DNA from 4 places in the Paraburkholderia sp. WS6 genome. Region 2 is predicted to be linked to each of the others. Evidence: riboswitches for the same ligand, from Rfam matches in the RefSeq annotation. Region 2 holds a riboswitch; each other region holds the start of a gene.
The links. A riboswitch is a leader RNA that binds a small molecule or an ion and turns the genes downstream of it on or off. The one in region 2 is predicted to bind cobalamin.
Positions count from the first base shown of each region.

Region 1: another riboswitch for cobalamin. It lies ahead of M0D64_RS00100 (CbtB-domain containing protein); the one in region 2 lies ahead of cobA (uroporphyrinogen-III C-methyltransferase).
Region 3: another riboswitch for cobalamin. It lies ahead of M0D64_RS27550 (TonB-dependent receptor); the one in region 2 lies ahead of cobA (uroporphyrinogen-III C-methyltransferase).
Region 4: another riboswitch for cobalamin. It lies ahead of cobG (precorrin-3B synthase); the one in region 2 lies ahead of cobA (uroporphyrinogen-III C-methyltransferase).

Region 1 covers NZ_JALQCK010000001.1:26,066-30,909, reverse strand. Annotated here, with positions in the region: gene M0D64_RS00115 (MFS transporter) at 1-45, shown strand, start outside; gene M0D64_RS00110 (alpha/beta hydrolase) at 89-1,099, shown strand; gene M0D64_RS00105 (histidine phosphatase family protein) at 1,176-1,868, opposite strand; cobalamin riboswitch at 1,923-2,062, shown strand; gene M0D64_RS00100 (CbtB-domain containing protein) at 2,105-2,326, shown strand; gene M0D64_RS00095 (CbtA family protein) at 2,338-3,084, shown strand; gene M0D64_RS00090 (ABC transporter substrate-binding protein) at 3,311-4,498, shown strand; gene M0D64_RS00085 (VOC family protein) at 4,556-4,844, shown strand, end outside.
Region 2 covers NZ_JALQCK010000017.1:6,861-11,704, reverse strand. Annotated here, with positions in the region: gene M0D64_RS20695 (cobyrinate a,c-diamide synthase) at 1-1,052, opposite strand, end outside; gene cobO (cob(I)yrinic acid a,c-diamide adenosyltransferase) at 1,056-1,658, opposite strand; gene M0D64_RS20685 (cobalamin biosynthesis protein) at 1,655-2,149, opposite strand; partial or broken gene cobA (uroporphyrinogen-III C-methyltransferase) at 2,189-2,905, opposite strand; cobalamin riboswitch at 3,129-3,357, opposite strand; cobalamin riboswitch at 3,437-3,710, shown strand; gene cobW (cobalamin biosynthesis protein CobW) at 3,894-4,844, shown strand, end outside.
Region 3 covers NZ_JALQCK010000026.1:86,316-91,159, reverse strand. Annotated here, with positions in the region: gene M0D64_RS27550 (TonB-dependent receptor) at 1-922, opposite strand, end outside; cobalamin riboswitch at 1,013-1,270, opposite strand; gene M0D64_RS27545 (hypothetical protein) at 1,478-1,834, shown strand; gene M0D64_RS27540 (cell division protein ZapA) at 1,831-2,142, shown strand; RNA gene ssrS (6S RNA) at 2,236-2,417, shown strand; gene M0D64_RS27530 (EVE domain-containing protein) at 2,509-2,967, shown strand; gene M0D64_RS27525 (SIMPL domain-containing protein) at 3,164-3,895, shown strand; gene lgt (prolipoprotein diacylglyceryl transferase) at 3,996-4,844, opposite strand, start outside.
Region 4 covers NZ_JALQCK010000012.1:85,884-90,727, reverse strand. Annotated here, with positions in the region: gene M0D64_RS16765 (precorrin-2 C(20)-methyltransferase) at 1-39, opposite strand, end outside; gene M0D64_RS16760 (precorrin-8X methylmutase) at 40-666, opposite strand; gene cobG (precorrin-3B synthase) at 659-2,146, opposite strand; cobalamin riboswitch at 2,239-2,418, opposite strand; gene cbiE (precorrin-6y C5,15-methyltransferase (decarboxylating) subunit CbiE) at 2,503-3,849, shown strand; gene M0D64_RS16745 (cobalt-precorrin-5B (C(1))-methyltransferase) at 3,849-4,844, shown strand, end outside.

The sequences.
Region 1 (4,844 bases), on a different contig from region 2:
GGACGTGAAGCGGGCGGCGCAACAGCGAAGTTCGTCACGCGTTAACCGCCACTAGCCAGACTGATTAGATGACCCACGAGCTTATTGCATGACCCAGCCTTTGATAACAGATGACGAACGCGCACCGAATGAACGTCCGGTCGCCGTCGTCGCCAGCCGGCATCTGAGTGTCGCGACGCCTGCGGGCAGCGGCACCGTGCCGGTGTTCGCGAACGGCGACTGGCTTGCGCCGACGCGTGACGTCAAGCGCGCCGTGATTCTGATTCACGGACGCCTGCGCAACGCGGACACGTACTTCCATCTGGCGGAGCGCGCGTGCGCACTTGCTGGTGGCGATGCAGCCGATACGCTGCTGATCGTGCCGCAATTCCTCGCGAGTGCCGACGTTAGCGCGCATGTGTTGCCGTCATCCACGCTGCATTGGGAATGGGCTGGCTGGATGGGCGGCGACAACGCCGAAGGTCCGGCGCCGCTCAGTTCGTTCGATGTGCTCGATGCCATCCTGCAGACGCTGGCGTCGCGCGAGCAGTTTGCGTCGCTAACCGAGGTGGTGATCGCCGGGCATTCGGGTGGTGGTCAGGTGGTGCAGCGCTATGCCGTGGTGACGCGGGGTGAAGCGCCGCTCGTCGCGCGCGGAATCGCGCTGCGCTATGTGGTCGCGAATCCTTCGTCGTATGTGTACTTCGACGCGATGCGGCCGACCGCATCCGGTGAATTCGCGGCGTTCGATGCGGCGGCGTGTCCGTCGTTCAATCGCTGGAAGTATGGGCTCGAAGAGTTGCCGGCCTATGCTTCTAGTGGCGGGGAGGCGGGCTCTGCTGATGCGCTTGAATCGCGCTATGCGCGTCGTGATGTCACCGTGCTGCTCGGCGGCGCGGATTGCGATCCGCAGCATCCGGCTCTCGACCGTTCATGCGCCGCGCAGACTCAAGGCGAGCATCGGCTGGGGCGCGGACTGGCTTACGCGCGTTATATGGCGTCGCGGCATCCGGAAGGGGCGGCGAAGCATCGTACGTTTGTGATCGACGGCGTTGGGCACGATGCGAAGGGGATTTTTGCATCGGTGCAGGGGCTGGCGGCGTTGTTCGGCAAGGCATGAACCGTGCTACCGCGATAAGGCCACCTTTCAAAGGATTGTGCCGACATGAACAAGACCCGACTCCTCGCGGCCGCCGTTATTGCGACGCCGGCCACCATGTCCAGCCGCGTCGTGAGCGTCGCAACTCGACCATCGAGAGCGGCGCGATCTCGATACGCGGAAACACGGCCGGCGACGCACCAAGCGCATGAACAATGGCGGCCCGGATCACTGGCGGGTGCGTGACGGCGACCACGTTTTGCGTGGTGCTCGGGATGACGCTCGTTTTTTCGCGTAACGTACGATTCCTTGCCTCGTTCGCTCCATCATTTGATGCACGGTCTGTTGCGCGGGTCACGTCCTCGCTCAACGCATCGTTTAGCGCATCGAGCCACTGTCCCACCCGTTTCACAAGTTGACTGAACGACTCGCCGCCGTGCGCGGCTGCGTCGGGATCATGTGTCCATGCGGCGAGGTCGTGCGGTGCTTCGGCCGCGAGATCGGCAAGGCGACGGCCATGCCACAGGCCGTAGTCCATGTCTGCCAGTCCCTCGTCGACCGATGCGCCTTGGCCCGATGCCGCGGCACCGATCCCCAAGGCCGACGCCGTGTCGCGCGCACAAACGGCAGGGCTGACGAAAACCGCCGCGTCGTCCGGAATCGACAGGCGCGCTCGTGCGGCGGTTGCTTCGGCGAGGCCACGTGCATCGACCGGGTCGTCGGCGGGGAAGCGGCCCGCGCGCATCGCCGCGGTCGATGCGTGGCTGATCAGTAACAGCCGTGTGTCCATTCAGTTGATTTCCATAAAGACCGGACTAAAGCGGGACGCCGCGTGCATGCTTTACGTTGCCGGGAGGCAAAGTTTAGCGCGTAGAATAGCGTCACTGCGAAGCACGGAAGCCGGTGAGAGCCCGGCGCGGTCGCGCCACTGTAATCGGCATTCACGAGCCGAAAGCCAGACCTGAGCTTTGCACCATCCCTCTTCAATCTACTATCGGGGCGCGTTACCCCCAGGAGATGTCCATTATGTCCAACGCTGTTTTCGATTCCACGACACAGCCTGTCGCCCAACCCACGCCGATTCCGCTGCGTGAATTGCTGCCTTGGGTCGTGTTCGGCGGCTTGCTGCTGTTGCTCGCGCTGTATTTCGTTGGTGCGGAACAGGGTGCCACGTCGCTGGTGCCTGGCATGTATGTGCACGAATTCGTGCACGACGGCCGCCATCTGCTCGGCTTTCCCTGCCACTAACGGAGTCGAAAATGGTCGGTAAATTGTTGGTACGCGGGATGCTTGCAGGCATCGCCGCGGGATTGCTCACGTTCGGCTTCGCGAGATTGGTGGGCGAACCGCAGGTCGATCAGGCGATTTCCTTCGAGGAAAAGGCCGACGCCGCCAAAGGCGAAGCGCCCGAACCCGAACTGGTGAGCCGCGGCACCCAGGCGGGCCTGGGATTGTTGACTGGCGTGGTGACGTACGGCGCAGCGTTCGGCGGGCTGTTCTCGCTGGTGTTCGCGTATGCGTACGGGCGCGTCGGCGCGCTGAGTGCGCGCGCGTTGTCCGCATGGCTCGCGCTTGGCGCGTTTATTGCGCTGGTGATCGTTCCGAACATCAAGTACCCGGCGAATCCCCCTTCGGTGGGCGACCCCGAGACGATCGGGATGCGGACCGGCTTGTTCTTCCTGATGATCGCGATCTCGCTGGCCGCAGTGGTGTTCTCGCTGAAGGTTCGGCGCCGCGCGGCGCTGAAGCTGGGCGCGTGGAATGGCTCGATTGTGGCGGGCCTGGTGTTCGTCGCGATCATTGCTGCCGTGCAACTGTCGATGCCGACGATCAACGAAGTACCGGCGGCTTTCCCGGCGGTGCTGTTGTGGAAATTCCGCGTCGCGGCCATCGGCATGCAGGTGGTTATGTGGACGACAGTTGGGCTGCTGTTCGGCGCCCTCGTCGAGCGAAGCAAATTGCTGGCTTCCGCGAGCCGCAGCGCCGCGAAGTCCGCTTACCTTTGATGTGAATGGCGTGACCGCGCGAGCCGCGGTCACGCAGGCGTGCAGCGCGAGAGAAACCAAATACATCAAGTACTTGGCGCGTTTGCGGGAATGTTATCCACAGGCTTATGGACATTTTCTGTGGACAAGTTCCATGGGTGCATAACGTTATGCGAATCGCTTGGTTGCCCGAAGCCGGGGCAAATCCGACACTCACTCCAATCTCAAGCAAACCGAGCCTGGAGCCATGTCGAACTCATCAAGCCTGCGCCCATCATGGGCCACTCGTATCACGGCACTTCTGCTGCTGGCCGCATCGGCAATAACGACGACGACAACGGCCATCGCAGCGCCACCTTCGGGCGATCCGATCCTGATAGGCGTCAGCGGCCCGCTGACCGGACAGAACGCTCAGTACGGCGCGCAATGGAAAGCCGGCTTCGATCTTGCATTGGATGAGATCAACAGCCACAACGGCATCAACGGCCGCCCGCTGAACTACGTCTTTGAGGACAGCCAGAGCGACCCGCGCCAGTCCATCACGATCGCGCAGAAATTCGTCAACGACCCGCGCATCCTGATCGAACTCGGCGACTTCTCGAGTCCCGCTTCGATGGCGGCGTCGCCGATTTATCAGCATGCCGGCCTTGTGCAACTCGGTTTCACCAACTCGCATCCTGACTTCACCAAAGGCGGCGACTACATCTGGAGCCCGTCAGTCAGCCAGGCCGACGCCCAGCCGCTGCTTGCCGACCTCGCCGTGAAAACGCTCGGCCTCAAGCGCATCGCCGTGCTCTATCTGAACACCGACTGGGGACGCACCAGCAAGGACGTCTTCGTCAAAGCCGCCAACGAACGCGGTGCGCAAGTCGTGGCGGCAGAGGGCTATCAGTCGGCCGAGAAAGATTTCCGCGCGACGCTGGTGCGCGTGAGCGCTGCGAATCCGGATGGCATCGTGTTGATCTCGTACTACTCCGACGGCGCGCAGATCGCCCGCCAGGCGCGCACAAGCGGTATCAACCTGCCGATCGCCGCAGCCAGTTCCGTGTATTCGCCGAAATTCCTCGAACTCGGCGGTGAGGCCGTCAACGGCGTGGCGACCAACACCAGCTTCTTCCCCGGTGAATCCGGGCCGGAAGTGCAAAGCTTCGTTAAACGCTTCGAGGCGAGATACCACCGCGAACCGGACGCGTTCAACGCTTACGCGTATGACGCCGTCATCATCGCCGCCTATGCGCTGCGCGCCGGCGGTCCCGACCGCAAAGCTGTGCGCGATGCGCTGCCGAAGCTGCACGACATTCCGAGCGTCGTGTTCGGCAAGGCCAATTTCGATCCGGCGACGCGTCGTGTGATCGGCGTGAAAAACATCAACGTGGTGGTGAAGAACGATAAGTGGGCATTGCTTGAGAGTAAGGCGACGGTTGCCCAGAAGTAGGTATTTCGCCGGCCGTCCAACTCTTCGATCATTCACAACATTCACGACTTTTGTGCCATGAGCCTTTTACTCGACCACATTGTGATTCGCGTCCACGACCTGACGCAGACCATTGAAGATTTCACGGCGCTCGGTTTCACCGTGCAGCAAGGCGGTACACATGCCGATGGCGTGACGCATAACGCGCTGATCGGTTTCGCCGATGGCAGTTACATCGAGCTGATCGCTTTCTTGCAGGCGGCGCCGCAGCGTCGCTGGTGGGATGTGGGGCAGCGTCATGGCGATGGATTTGTTGATTACGCGTTGTTGCCGTCGAGCGTGGCTGCTGTGATTGACGCCGCGCATG
Region 2 (4,844 bases):
TGCATTGTTGCATGGCCGGGCAGCAGGCCGAGCATCGGCGTTGTGGTGCCGTCCGTGTCGGTCAACTGTTCAAGCAGGTAGAGCATACCGCCGCATTCGGCGACGACCGGTTTGCCTGCTGCAGCATGCGCGAGAATCGTTGCGGCACTGCGCAGATTGCGGGCGAGCAATTCCGCATGCAGTTCGGGATAGCCGCCTGGCAGGTACAGGGCGTCGGCATGCTCCGGCAGCGCTTCATCGGCGAGCGGTGAGAAATAATCGATGTGCGCGCCGAGTGTCGCCAACAGCGTGACGTTGGCTGGATAGATGAACGAGAACGCGGCATCGCGCGCAATGGCGATGCGCTTGCCTTCCAGAAGGCGCGGCGGTGCTTCTTCTATAGGCGTGCCGAATTCGACCGGCGGCGGCAATTCGGCCAGCGCGGTTTGCGCGAGTGCATCGGCGGCGCGATCCAGACGTGTGTCAAGATCGTCGATCTCCGCCGCCTGATGCAAGCCGAGATGGCGGTCGGGCAGCTCGATCTCGTCGTTGCCGCTGATGTGCCCGCACCAGCGCAGGTCCGGCGGCAAAGCCTCTTCAAGCATTTGCGCGTGCCTTGGCGAACCGACGCGATTGGCGAGCACGCCGTAAAACGGTACCTCCGGCCTGAATTGCGCAAGGCCGAAAGCGACCGCGCCGAAGGTCTGCGCCATGGCTTTCGCCGAAATCACCGCGAGTACCGGCACGCCGAACGTGGTTGCCAGATCGGCGCTGCTCGGTGTGCCGTCGAACAGACCCATCACGCCTTCGATCAGAATCAGATCCGCTTCGGCGGCCGCCTGCGCGAGCAGATTGCGACAGGCCGACTCGCCCACCATCCACAGATCGAGCGACAGGACTGGCGCCCCGCTGGCACGCGCCAGGATCATCGGGTCGAGAAAGTCGGGGCCCGTTTTGAATACGCGCACGCGTCGCCCCTGCCGCCGATGGTAGCGAGCCAGACCCGCGGTAATCGTGGTCTTGCCTTGGCCCGACGCGGGCGCGCTAATGAACAGGGCGGGGCACGCGGACATCGCTCAGAACTCCACGCCGCGCTGCGCTTTCACGCCTTGCTCGCGATACGGGTGCTTGACGATGCGCATTTCGGTGACGAGGTCGGCGGCTTCGATCAGCGCGTCCGGCGCGTGACGGCCGGTCACCACCACGTGCAGCATCTCCGCACGCGCGTTCAGTACCGACAGTACTTCGTCGAGCGGCAGGTATTCGTACTTCAGCACCGTGTTCAGTTCGTCGAGGATCACCATCTGATAGTCGCCGCTTTCGATCATGCGGCGTGCTTCGTTCCACCCTTTGCGCGCGGTGGCGATGTCGGCGTCGCGATTCTGCGTGTTCCAGGTGTAGCCGTCGCCCATCGTGACGAAGTCGCAATTGGCGATTGCGCCGAGGAAGTCGCGCTCCGACGTATGCAGCGCACCCTTGATGAATTGCACGACGCCGAGGCGCATGCCGTGCCCAAGCACGCGCACGGCCATGCCGAACGCTGCGGTGGTTTTGCCTTTGCCGGTGCCGGTATTGACGATCAGCAGACCTTTTTCGACGGTGGCGCTGGCCTGCTTTTTCTCATGGCCCTCGCGCCGGCGTTCGGTCATGCGCTGATGGGATTCGGGATCGGTCTTCATGGAAGGTCCTGTTCTTGAGTGTCGTCGTTTGTCTGTTCGCAGGCGCGGCGGGCGGTGGTCGATGCTATCGCGACTGTGACGCCGGCATGTACGGTTTTGCGCACGAGTAGCCGTGCGTTGGGGGTATCGGCTGCAAACGAGGCAATTGGGGTAATTGAGCCAATTGAGGCATGGGCTGCACCAGATTCGGCCGCCGCAGCGAGCAAGGCGCACGGCTCACAGACGCCGTCTATGCCGAGATGCTCGCGTGCGGCCGCCGACGGATCGTCCACGGAGATCGCCGCAATTTGCTCGCGGCTGAACAGCTTCAGCGGCAGCGCATGACGTGCGCAGAATTCGAGTAAGCCGGCTTCCTGGGCTTTGACGTCGACCGAGGCGATCGTGCTGATTTCATCGAATGGATGCGAGCCGAGCGTGGCACGTACAGCCGTTTCGATTTCCTCGGCGGAGCTGTGCAAACGACAACCGATACCGACGGTTAGCGTTTTCATTGCGTGTCCTCGGGGTTCGCTGCCAACATTCACCGCATGCCGCGCCAACGCCAGCGACGCCACACCGCCGATCACCACGATCGCCGGCGAGCCGAGCCCGGCGCGCGAGACCGTATCCGCGAACTCGCCGAGCCGCGCGAGCGCATGCCGTTGCTCGGGGCGCGTAGCCGATTCGATCGCCGCGCACGGCGTATCGGCGCTCATCCCGGCCGCGAGCAACGCGTCGACGATTTCGTTCAGCCGCCGCATGCCCATGTAAATCACCAGCGTCATCCGCGTGGCGACGAGCGCGGCCCAGTCCGGCTCGCCGCTGCCGGCGCCGTGTCCGGTGACGAACACCACACCTTGCGCGTGATCGCGATGCGTCACAGGAATGCCGATTGCCGCGGGCGCCGCAATCCCGGCGGTGATGCCGTTGATCACGTCCACGCTAATGCCCGCGGCATGTAGCGCCTGCTGTTCTTCTCCGCCGCGGCCGAACACGAACGGATCACCACCTTTCAAACGGGCGACGCTGCGTCCCGCCTGCAGATGCTCGAGCATCTGCGCGACGATGCCGGCCTGCGGCGTCGACGGATGCCCGCCACGTTTGCCGACGTACACGACCAGCGCGTCGGCGCGCGCGAACTGCAGCACGTCGGGGTTCACCAGATCGTCGACCAGGACCACATCGGCTTGCGCCAACGCGCGCGTTGCCTTGAGCGTCATCAGTTCGACATCGCCGGGGCCGGCGCCGATCAGCCAGGCGCGGCTCATTGCGGCGTGCATGGCGTGCGCCATGTCGTGATAAACGGAAACGGATGAGGCTCGATGAGGCCGGAGGCGACGGAAATTGAGGTCATGCGGTGCTACGGATTACGCGCGACGAATAACGCTGCTCGCCGCGTTTCTCACAGGGAAACGCCAACGGCCGCGCCACGTCGTGCTTCAGCGCCTTCACATCCGTCCCTCGCGGATTCCGGCGGCCGGCAGCGTGACGTTCGCTGCCTCCGCGTCTGGCCGGTATCCGGGCTGGCGGCCTCATGCGTTTTGCCTTCCCGTCCGGATTCGTCGGACAGTGGCATCAAAAACGCATGCGCGATGCGAAAGCACCGCAGGTCGCTTACCGTTGCGGGGACAGCACAGGTTGAGCGCAGCGAGCGCGGCCTGTTTCCCGTTTAACTGCACATGCGAACGCATATGCGGGCACCAAACGCGCGCATACGATAGCACACGGCGGGCCGCGCCGGCACTGTGGAAAGGCCTTGCCGCAGCCCGCGTTTCCTTGACGGCACGGGGCGCTCGGCCTACACTCGCACGCACTTTGGTGCTCGCGTGCGCGCTCGTGCGCATGCAGTTAAACGGGAAACAGGGTGCCCACCTGCAATGGACCGGGTCAACCTGTGCTGCCCCCGCAACGGTAAGCGAAAAGCGGTGCGTTCAAGAGCGCCGCGGAGCCGGCTTCGATGTCCACGCGCAAGGCCGCGTCGGCATATAACCACTGGGCGAGAAACCACTCGTCCGGGAAGGGGAAGCGGCGCTTTCGTCAGCCCGGATACCGGCCAGACTACGAAGAACGACCATCGCGGGGATGCGGTGGCGCGTTCATGACCTCATTCTCGTTTTCTGTTTTTCGGTTGCCTCGGCAACGCCGTTGTTCGTCCCCGTGTCTGGTTAATGTCGTGGTTTGGGGCATGTGCCCCGTTTGCCCAACCTGTACACAATGCCCCGGCGTGCACGAGCAACTCCTACGGATAGACCTCAGATGCAAACTCAAATGCGCAAGATCCCCGTCACCATCGTCACGGGCTTTCTCGGCAGCGGCAAGACCACGCTGCTGCGGCACATTCTTCAGCATGCGGGCGGCAAGCGCATCGCGGTGATCGTCAACGAGTTCGGCGAACTCGGCATCGACGGGGAAATCCTCAAGGGTTGCGGCATCGGTTGTGATGAAAACGGTGTTGAGGCTGAAGGGCAACTGTATGAACTCGCGAACGGCTGCCTGTGCTGCACCGTGCAGGAAGAGTTTTTCCCGGTGATGGAAAAGCTGGTGGAGCGCCGCGAGCAGATCGATCATGTATTGATCGAGACGTCCGGCCTCGCATTGCCGAAGCCGCTGGTCCAGGCGTTCAACTGGCCGCAGATCAAGAATAGCTTTACCGTCGACGCGGTCGTCACCGTGGTTGACGGCCCGGCGGCGGCGAGCGGCCAGTTCGCCGACAACCCGGTCGCCGTGGATGCGCAACGCAAGGCCGATCCGAATCTCGATCACGAATCGCCGTTGCACGAATTGTTCGAAGACCAATTGTCGGCGGCCGATCTGGTGATTCTGAACAAAACGGATCTGCTCGACGACGCGCAGCAGGCTTCTGTCGAGGCCATCATCCGCGAAGAAATTCCGCCGCAAGTGAAGATCGTGCGCGCGCAGATGGGTCAACTCGACCTGCATACGCTGCTGGGCCTCGAAGCGGCGTCGGAAGAAACGATCCATCTGCGCCACGACCATCACGGTTCGGCCGAAGACGCCGATCACCACCACGACGAGTTCGATTCGGTGGTGGTGCACGCGAATGTTTCGTCGCGCGACGCCGTGATCGCCGCGTTGCAAGGGCTCGTCGAAACGAACACGATTTACCGCGTCAAGGGTTTCGCAGCCTTGCCGGGCGCGGCGATGCGACTGGTGATCCAGGGCGTGGGCCGTCGTTTCGATAGTTAC
Region 3 (4,844 bases), on a different contig from region 2:
ACCAGTCGGTCAGTTTGCCGTTCGCGAACACCGACACCTGGCGCACTTTGCTGTAGAGGTTGTTCAGATCGGTCGGCACACCGTACGCGTTGTCGTAGCTGTTATTGCCGTTCGACTGGAAATAGGTGACGCCCGCGTCCCACTTGTCGCTGAACTTGTGACGCAGCGAAGCCGAGATGCTTTCGTTCAGATAGCCGTTCGCGTTCGGATTCGCGTTGGGTGCCTGTGACGGATTGAGCGACGAAAAACCGTCATCTTTCGAGCGCGCGAGCGAAATGCTGAAGGTGGTGTTGCCGTCTTTATCCAGCCCGCCGTTCACACCGGCTTGCTGCGTCTGCGTGTGATAGCTGCCATAGCCCACCGAAAAATTGAAACGCGGCGGATGGTCGCCGCCGTCTTTGGTGAACACCTGCACCACGCCGCCAATTGCGCCGGAGCCGTAAAGCGCGGACACGTTGCCATTCACCACTTCGACGTGATCGATCTGGTCGAGCGGAATCTGCGCGAGTTGCGGCGCGCCCAGGCTCACGGAGTCGACCCGTACGCCGTCGATCAGCAAAAGCGATTGCGTCGACGACGCGCCGCGCAGAAACAGACTCGTCGTGGAGCCCGGGCCACCGGTGCGCGAAATTTGCGCGCCGGGCGCGAGTTGCAGCAGACCGGGCAAATCGGTCGCGGTCGTATCGGCGATATCCTGCTGATCGAACAGCGTGGTCTGTGGGATCGCATCGGCGAGCGGTTGCGGCCCGCGCTCCGCGGTCACGACAACGGGCGACAACACCGCGGGTGACGAACCGGTCGCCCCCGTATCGGCAGAAGAAGAAGAAGAGGGCGACGAAGAAGAAGCAGCAGCTTGAGCATGCACGACGAGCGGCAGGCTCGCAACAGCGAGCAACGCCGCGCGAGCGATGGGGGACAGCATGGGATGACATTCCTGTGGATAGCGTGCGCGGCCCGCTTCCCCGCGGGCCGATGCGTAACGAGGCGCCCGCGTTGTTTTACGTTTGCGCGGGAACGAACCTCTCCCTCTGGCCGGTATCCGGGCTGGCGACACATCGATCCCGCCTTCCCACGCGTGACGCGCAGTGGCACACTCGCGTGTTCAGCTTCAAACACGCGATCAGGATCGACCTGCATGACGAATGCGGTCGCTTACCGTTGCGGGGGCAGCGCAGGTTAGCGCGTTCAGACGAGGCGCGCGCCCTGCTTCCCGTTTAACTGCGCACACTGTGGAAAAGCGTGCGCGAGCACCAAAGTGCGGCCAGTTTAGGAGCGGCCTTCAGGTCCGTCAAGAATGGTTAATCCGTGCGCAAACTGTTCTGTTAAGTGCAGGTTATTGTCCGATGCATGAGTTGTTTTTCATCATATGGTCGACAAAAGCCTGCACAAAGCGATGTTGTTACGTCTCGAAACGAGACAATTGTCGGAACGTGCGACATTCCGCGCTAAAATGCGATGTCTTTAGAGGACGCAGCAGATGCTCACCGAACTCGAAACACTTTCACAGAATATCGGCAAGCTGATCACGATCAGCCAACGCCACAATGAAGCGCGGCTCGCGCTCGAAGATCAGCTCGCCCAAACGCGCGCCGAAGCAGAGGCCACGCGCACGGAACTCGCGCTGATGCGCGAGGAGCGCGATGCACTGCAGGCGGAACGCGACGCGCTGTCGGCAAAGATCGACGATGCACAGGTGCGCCTCAATGCGATCCTCGAAAAACTGCCGCGGGCCCGCGCGCACAGCGAGCCGGACAATCAGCTCGATCTGCTCGAGGCCGCGCCGCATGAGGAAGAAGCGGAGAGCGACGTCACCCGCCATGGAGAAAATGCATGACCACCAAGCAGATCGAAGTATCGATTCTCGGCGTGCCCTATCGTCTCGCCTGCTCGCCGGAAACTGAAGGCGCGCTGCTTGAAGCGGTTGCACGCGTCGACGCCGAGATGTCGAAGATCCGCAATAGCAGCAACGTGCGCGGCACGGATCGCATTGCCGTCATGGCCGCGCTGTCGCTGGCATCGGAACTGCTTAAGCTGCAAAGCAGCGTGCGGCACGGAGAAGCATTTCCCGCTGAAGAAATCCGGCGTACAATGCACCAGATGAACGAGCAACTGGGTACTGTGATTCAGCAGTACAGCATGTAAAAGTATCTTGTAGCCGGTCCTGAGATCGGCTGCGGATTCAAACGAGGTGCATGAGCAAAGATTCATGCAAACGTTTTGAATTCAATCGGTTTGACTTCCCTGCCTGGTTCGCCAAGGTCATATATTCCTTGAACCAATGCCATGTGCACGGTTGTGGAAATTTGTAGCACGGGTGTGCGCGTCACTCTGTCTGATGTACCCGAAGTGCTGCTAACTGCGACCAATTCTGAACCCCCGGTTCAGGATGCCGGCCTAGCGGCTAAGGCGGGGACCTATTCAAACGGCATCGGACTTCGGTTCGGTGCCGTTTTTCTTTGGGCCTCGATTTTTCTTGCTGTATCAAACCTTTAACGTTCAATTCGATTCATGCGCTACTGGCTAATGAAGTCCGAACCGGACGAAGCAAGCATCGACCATCTTGCCCAGGCACCGCACCATACGTTGCCGTGGACTGGCGTGCGCAACTATCAGGCGCGCAACTTCATGCGCGACACGATGCAGGTCGGCGACGGTGTGCTGTTCTATCACTCGAGTTGTCCGGAGCCAGGTATTGCGGGGCTCGCGGAGGTATCGTCCACCGCGTATCCGGACCCCACTCAATTCGATAAGAAGAGCCCCTACTACGACCCGAAGTCGTCGCAGGAAACGCCGCGCTGGCTACTCGTCGATGTGGTGTTCAAGAAGAAGATCCCGTTGATTCCGCTTGCCGCGCTGCGCGAGCATGAGGAATTGAAGGACATGCGTGTGCTCGTCAAAGGCAACCGCCTGTCGATCACACCGGTGACCGAAGCTGAATGGCGCTTCATCACCAAACGTCTTGTTTAACGTTGCATACGCACATGTGACCCGTTGCGGCTTGTTTCACGCGCAAGTCTGTGCGCGGATGAAAGCAAACGTTGAGCAAACGTCAAATTAGGGAACCAAGCTCAGGTTACAAGCGCCTAACGGACTCGCAAACGTTGTGCCATCGCATGGCGTTCGCTCCAATCGTGCACAACCTGTTCAAGCAAGGAGTCCAAGAATGACGAAAAACACCGCACGTGCACTCGCTCTCGCTCTCGTATGCGCCGCCCCTGCCGCGTTCGCACTGACGCCGGCCATGGCCCGCGCGCAAGGCGTGACGCAGTATCAGCCCGTCGGCGTGCTGTCGCTGAATGCGCAAGCAAGCTCGGAAGTGCCGCAAGACGTCGTCGATATCACGCTGTTCTACGAGCAGGAAGCGAGCGATCCGTCCGCGCTCACCTCCACGCTGAACCAGCGCGCCGACGCAGCGCTGCAAAAAGCCAAGGGCGTGAACGGCGTAACAGCTCGCACCGGCTCCTTCTCTATCTACCCGTCCACCGATCGTGACGGCCGTATTTCCGCATGGCGCGGCCGTACTGAAGTTGTGCTCGAGTCGCACGACTTCGCCGCGGCGTCGAAACTCGCAGGCCAGATGGCATCGATCATGCAGGTCGGCAACGTGCAGTTCTCGCTGTCGCCTGAAGCGCAGCGTGCCGCGGAGCAGAAGCTCACCGGTGAAGCCATCAAGTCGTTCCGTGAGCAAGCCGCTTCTTCGGCGCAGGCGTTCGGCTACAACGGCTATTCGATTCGTGAAGTCAACGTCGGCCACAACGGCGTCATGCCCCGTCCGATGATGATGATGAGCGCACGTGCAATGGGTGCCGATGCTAAGGCATCCGCGCCGGTGCCGATCGAAGGCGGCACGTCGACGGTAACGGTCAATGTGTCGGGCTCGGTGCAGATGAAGTAACGCGTTTTTACGGCAGACGTCCTGCTGTAGAGAAAAAAGCCACGGCATGCCGTGGCTTTTTTTCATTGGCTACTCAGCTCACTACGATAAAACGTAGCGCTCAATTCGCGCCGACCGTCTGCGCCGGTTCACGCCGCGCACGGCGATAGGACCACACCAGTATCCCGATGCCCACGAGGATCATTGGCAGCGAGAGCCATTGGCCCATCGAGAGACCCATTGCCAAAAGCCCAAGGAAATCGTCCGGCTCACGCGCGAATTCCACCGTGAAACGCGCAAGGCCGTAGCCGATCAGGAACACCGCGGAAATCGCGCCCATCGGTTTCGGTTTGCGTGAGAAGAAGAACAGCACGAAGAACAGCGCCACGCCTTCCAGCGCGATCTCATACAACTCCGACGGATGACGCGGCAGCATGTGATATTGCGCGAATACGTCGTTCAGATGCCATTGCGCGGCCAGTTGCGGATGCGCGGTGAGCCACGCGGCATCATCGGGCGCGGCGCCTGGAAACAGCATCGCCCAGGGCGCTGACGGATCGGTCACGCGGCCCCACAACTCACCGTTGATAAAGTTGCCGAGGCGCCCTGCCGCGAGCCCGGTCGGCACCATTGGCGCGACGAAATCGGTGACCTGCAACCACGAGCGCTTGCGCTGATAGGCGAACAGCACCATCGCCAGCGTCACGCCGAGGAAGCCACCGTGAAACGACATGCCGCCTTCCCACACCTTGAAGATGTCGAGTGGATGCGCGAAGTAAAAGCTCGCCTTGTAGAACAGCACGTAGCCGAGCCGGCCGCCGAGGATCGTACCGAGCACGCCGTAAAACAGCATGTCGTCGATATCCTTAGCGGTCCAGCCCTGTGCGGCGACGTACGGCAAACGCAGCCGCAACCGGCCGACGACGATCGCCGCGATGAACGCAACGAGGTACATCAGTCCATACCAGCG
Region 4 (4,844 bases), on a different contig from region 2:
GCCCACGCCCAGTCCGAATAAACGTCCTTGCACCGTCATTTACTCGACCTCCGTCGCCAGTGCGTTCACGGCAGCGGCGGCCATCGCGCTGCCGCCGCGTCGGCCGTGAACCACGACGTAGGGCACGCCGCGACTGTCTTCGGCAAGCATCGCTTTCGATTCGGCCGCGCCGACAAAACCGACCGGAAAACCTAGGATCAGTGCGGGTTTTGCTGCGCCGGCATCGAGCATATCGAGCAAGTGAAAGAGGGCGGTCGGCGCATTGCCGATCACGACGACGCTGCCGGCCAGCCGCGCCCGCCACAATTCGAGCGCAGCCGCCGAGCGCGTATTGCCGAGTTCGCGTGCGAGTGCGGGCACGTCCTGATGCGTCAGCGTGCAGATCACGTCGTTGTTCGCGGGCAGGCGTGCGCGCGTGATGCCTTGCGCCACCATGCCGGCATCGCACAGAATCGGCGCGCCTTGCGCCAGTGCCGTACGGCCCGCGGTGCCTGCGCCTTCGGAAAACTGAAGATCTTCAACGACGTCGACCATGCCGCAGGCGTGGATCACGCGCACCGCGAGTTTCTCGAGGTCGGCGGGGATGCGCGACAGGTCGGCCTCCGCACGTATCGTCGCGAAGGATTGGCGATAGATCTCCTGACCGTCGCGAATGTAATCAAGCATCTGAGGGGCTCCGGGCCGGGTGTGCCAATGGGTCGAGCATGTCGGCGGCCTGTTCGATCGTGAGTTGGTGCGCGACGCGCGAGCCGAAACCCGGCTGGCCGTCGCGTCGATAAAGGTCGTAGATGCCGGGCTCCGCAGCCAGCAGCGTGTACGGCGCGCAATGTGCGGCAGCGCATGAGCGCGGACAGCCGCTCAGATGGACGTCGATGCCATCGGGTAAGCGATCTGCTAGCCGTAACGCATCGGCTTTGGTGTCGGCGAGGCTTTTTGCACAGCCTGTGGAACCGGCGCAGGCGATCAGACGTGTCATAGGCTGCGCAGGATCGCATGCGAGGCCTAGCGCGTTCATTTCAGCGAGCACGGTGGGTGCGGCATCGGCTGCGATATCGGGTAGTAACACGCTTTGCCAGGGCGTCATGCGCAGCGTGCCGTTGCCTTGCTGTTGCGAGAGCGTGGCGAGGCCGCGCAAGGTCGTGGCGTCGAGGCGTCCGAGCGGCGGTTGGCCGCCTACGTGCAGCATTCCCACGACTCGCTGTGCGTGCGCGCCGAGTCGCAACGTGGCATCGGCGGGCGTGGGGCGTAGCCAGTTTGCAAGCGATGTGTCGCGTGACAGTGGGAAATCGACGTACGTTTGAGCGTGCTGCAATAGCGCGTCGACGGGATGCGTGGCGAGCAGGTGACGCATGCGCGTGGCATCTGGGGCGGCCAGATCGAGGAACGTATGCAGCAGCGCGCGGACGAGGTCTGTGACTTGCGCGGGCAGCACTGCGGCGAGAGCGCCTGCGTAATTCGGATGAGGATGGTCAACGGCGCTATGCGAGCCGGTACGCGCGATATGCGGGAAGGCATTCGCATCCGCGTCCGCCACGGCAGGCGGACAACCCGCCAATCCGAACACAAATCGCACACCGTCTTCGGCCTGCATGGCTGCCAGCCAAACATCATGCGGATGATCCAGCCTGGCAAGGCGCTCACCACCATCGAGCAGTAGCGCGAATTTCGGCGATAGCGCCGCGAAACGCGCTTCGGATTGCAGCAATGTGAGCATTTCGATGCAAAGCGGCCTCGTATCGAACAGCGCAAATGGATCACGCCCCGCAGCCGGGCTCACCATCACGTTACGCACATCGTCCGCCGAGCTCGCGAGCAGCAAGTTGTCAGCATCCACCGCACCGGTCGCCCGAATCGGCCCAAGCCCCGCATCGACCAGCGCCGCGATCAACGCCGCTTCATGCCCGCTTCGCACGCCACGCACCTGCAGATTCGCGCGATTGGTCAGCTCGACCACACCGGCCGCATGCCGCTCGCTGACGTCGGCGATCACCGCGGCCTGCGCCGCGCTCAACTCACCGCCGGGCAATTTGATCCGGCAAATCCCCCCATCGCGCGCCGCGACGATGCGCAGCAGCCCCGGGCACGCCGAGGGCCGCAGCGCGAGGGCCGCATCGGGCAAAGCAGTGGAGGGCGAAGCTTGATTCAAGACGGACACCGGGTTGAGCGTCGCGCGACGGCCCGAGCAAGCCGCAAAGCGGCGATTGCTACGGCATCGGTACACCCCGCCCGATGTAGGCTGGCACGAACAGTCTGGCCGGCAGGTCTCCTGGCTGGCAGGTCATGGTCCGCCGCGGCCTTCCCGGTCGAACCAGTGGCGCGGAGCGCAGGCGGACTCGCTGCATACAGTTGCGGGGGCAGCCACAGCAACACTGTGTTCCCTCTTCGGCCCCGAAGGGCACCGGCGGCTGTATTATGCCTTTTTTCGAACAGCACAACGAGGCTGGACGCTTTGATCGGCGTGGCACAGCGCATTATTTGAAGATACAGAAAGAGGATGGATGCATGCCGGCATGGCTGACCGTGGTGGGCATAGGCGATGACGGCTTCGCCGGCTTGGGGAGGCCCGCGCGGCGTGCTTTGCTGGAAGCGTCGGTGGTTTATGGCGGCGAACGTCATCTGGCGATGCTGCCCGCGCGCCTCGCCGCGCGCCGCGCGGCATGGCCCAGGCCGTTCGATCTCGCGCCTTTGCTGGCCGAGCGCACGGGGTCGGTGTGCGTGCTGGCGAGTGGGGATCCGATGCTGTTCGGCGTCGGCGCGACCCTCGCGCGGCAGTTGCCGGCAGGCGAGTTGCGGGTGCTGCCGGCGCCGTCGTCGTTGTCGCTGGCGGCCGCGCGGCTTGGCTGGCCGTTGCAGGACGTCGCCACGGTTTCGCTGGTGGGAAGGCCATTGCCGGCGCTGAATGCTCATTTGCACGACGGCGCGCGCGTCTTCGTGCTGAGTGCCGACGGGCGCACGCCCGCCGCGCTGGCCGAACTGCTGAATGCGCGTGGGTTCGGCGCGACCCGGATGACCGTGCTGGAACATTTGGGCGGCAATCTGGAGCGGTGTATCGATGGCCGTGCGGACCAGTGGTCTGCGGGCGAAGTGGCAGCGTTGAACCTGATCGCACTCGAATGCCGTGCAACGGAGGGTGCTCCGCGTCTGCCGTTGACCGTCGGCTTGCCCGACGACGCCTTTCGCCACGACGGTCAGTTGACCAAGCGCGACGTCCGCGCGATCACGCTGGCACGCCTCGCGCCGACGCCCGGCGAATTGCTTTGGGACGTGGGCGCGGGCAGCGGCTCGATCGGCATCGAATGGATGCGCGCGCACCCGACCTGCCGCGCGATTGCGATCGAAGGGCACGCGGAGCGGCAGCGGTTCATCGAACACAATCGCGATGCGCTGGGCGTGCCGGGTTTGCAACTGGTGGCCGGCCGCGCGCCTGATGCGTTGGAGGGATTGGCTGTGCCCGATGCCGTGTTCATCGGCGGTGGGGTGACGGTGCCGGGCGTGCTCGACGCGTGCTGGGCGCGTCTGCGCGACGGCGGGCGTCTGGTCGCCAATGCCGTGACCTTGCAAGGCGAGGCCGCGCTGGCAGCGTGGCGTGAGCAACACGGTGGCACGTTGACCCGCATTGCGCTGGCCGACGCACAGCCGCTTGGCGGCTTCGATACGTGGCGCCAGGCGCTGCCGATCACGCTGCTGGAGGTCACGAAGCTGGCTGACGGCGCCGACGGCACGTTCCGTGCGAGCGGCGCGAACAGCACGAGGAATACGAGCAGCACGAACGCCGCTAGTGGCATCAATCCCGCCATTTGCACATCCGGCACCTCAGCCACCCCCGCAGACTCACCACCCCACCCGTAATGCGCGAAGAAACGCCCGAACAACCCGCACCGCTGCGTAGCGGCTACACGACCGGCAGTTGCGCCACCGCGACGTCTCTCGCGGCCGCGCGTCTGCTGCTCGCGGGTATCGTCAGCGAGGTCGCGGAGATCGTGTTGCCAAAGGGCCAGCATGTGCCGATGCCGCTGGTGTTCTGCCGCCTGACCGCCGACGGCGCGGAAGCGGGCACGGTGAAAGACGCTGGCGACGACCCCGACGTGACACACGGCGCGATCGTATTCGCCCGCGTGCGACTGCTTGCCGAACCGGGTGTGATCTTCCGCGCAGGGCCAGGCGTTGGCACCGTGACGCGCGCCGGCCTCACGCTGCCCGTCGGCGAACCAGCGATCAATCCGGTCCCGCGCAAGATGATGACCGAGCATCTGACCGAGCTCGCGGCGGAACATGGGTACGGCGGCGGCTTCGAAGTGACGATCGGCGTCGAAGGCGGCGAAGCACTTGCACTGAAAACGATGAACCCGCGCCTCGGCATTCTCGGCGGCTTGTCGATTCTCGGCACTACCGGCATCGTCCGGCCGTTCTCGTGCTCGGCCTATATCGCATCGATTCATCAGGGCATCGACGTCGCGCGTGCGAACGGTTACATGCATCTCGCGGCCTGCACCGGCAACGCAAGCGAAGACGCGATGCGCGCGCATTACGGTCTGCCGGACATCGCGCTGATCGAAATGGGCGACTTCGTCGGCGCGGTGCTCAAGCATATGAAGCGTGCGCCGGTCGAGCGCTTGAGCGTGTGCGGCGGCTTCGGCAAACTCAGCAAACTGGCGGCCGGGCATCTCGATCTGCATAGCCGCAATTCGAGCATCGATCTGGAACGGCTTGCGACCTGGGCCGCGGAGTATGGCGCCGACGACGCGTTGCAGGCGGCGATCCTCGCCGCCAATACGAGTCAGCAGGCGGTCGCGTTGGCTCACGCGCAAAACGTGCCGCTCGGCGATATCGTCTGCCGTCACGCG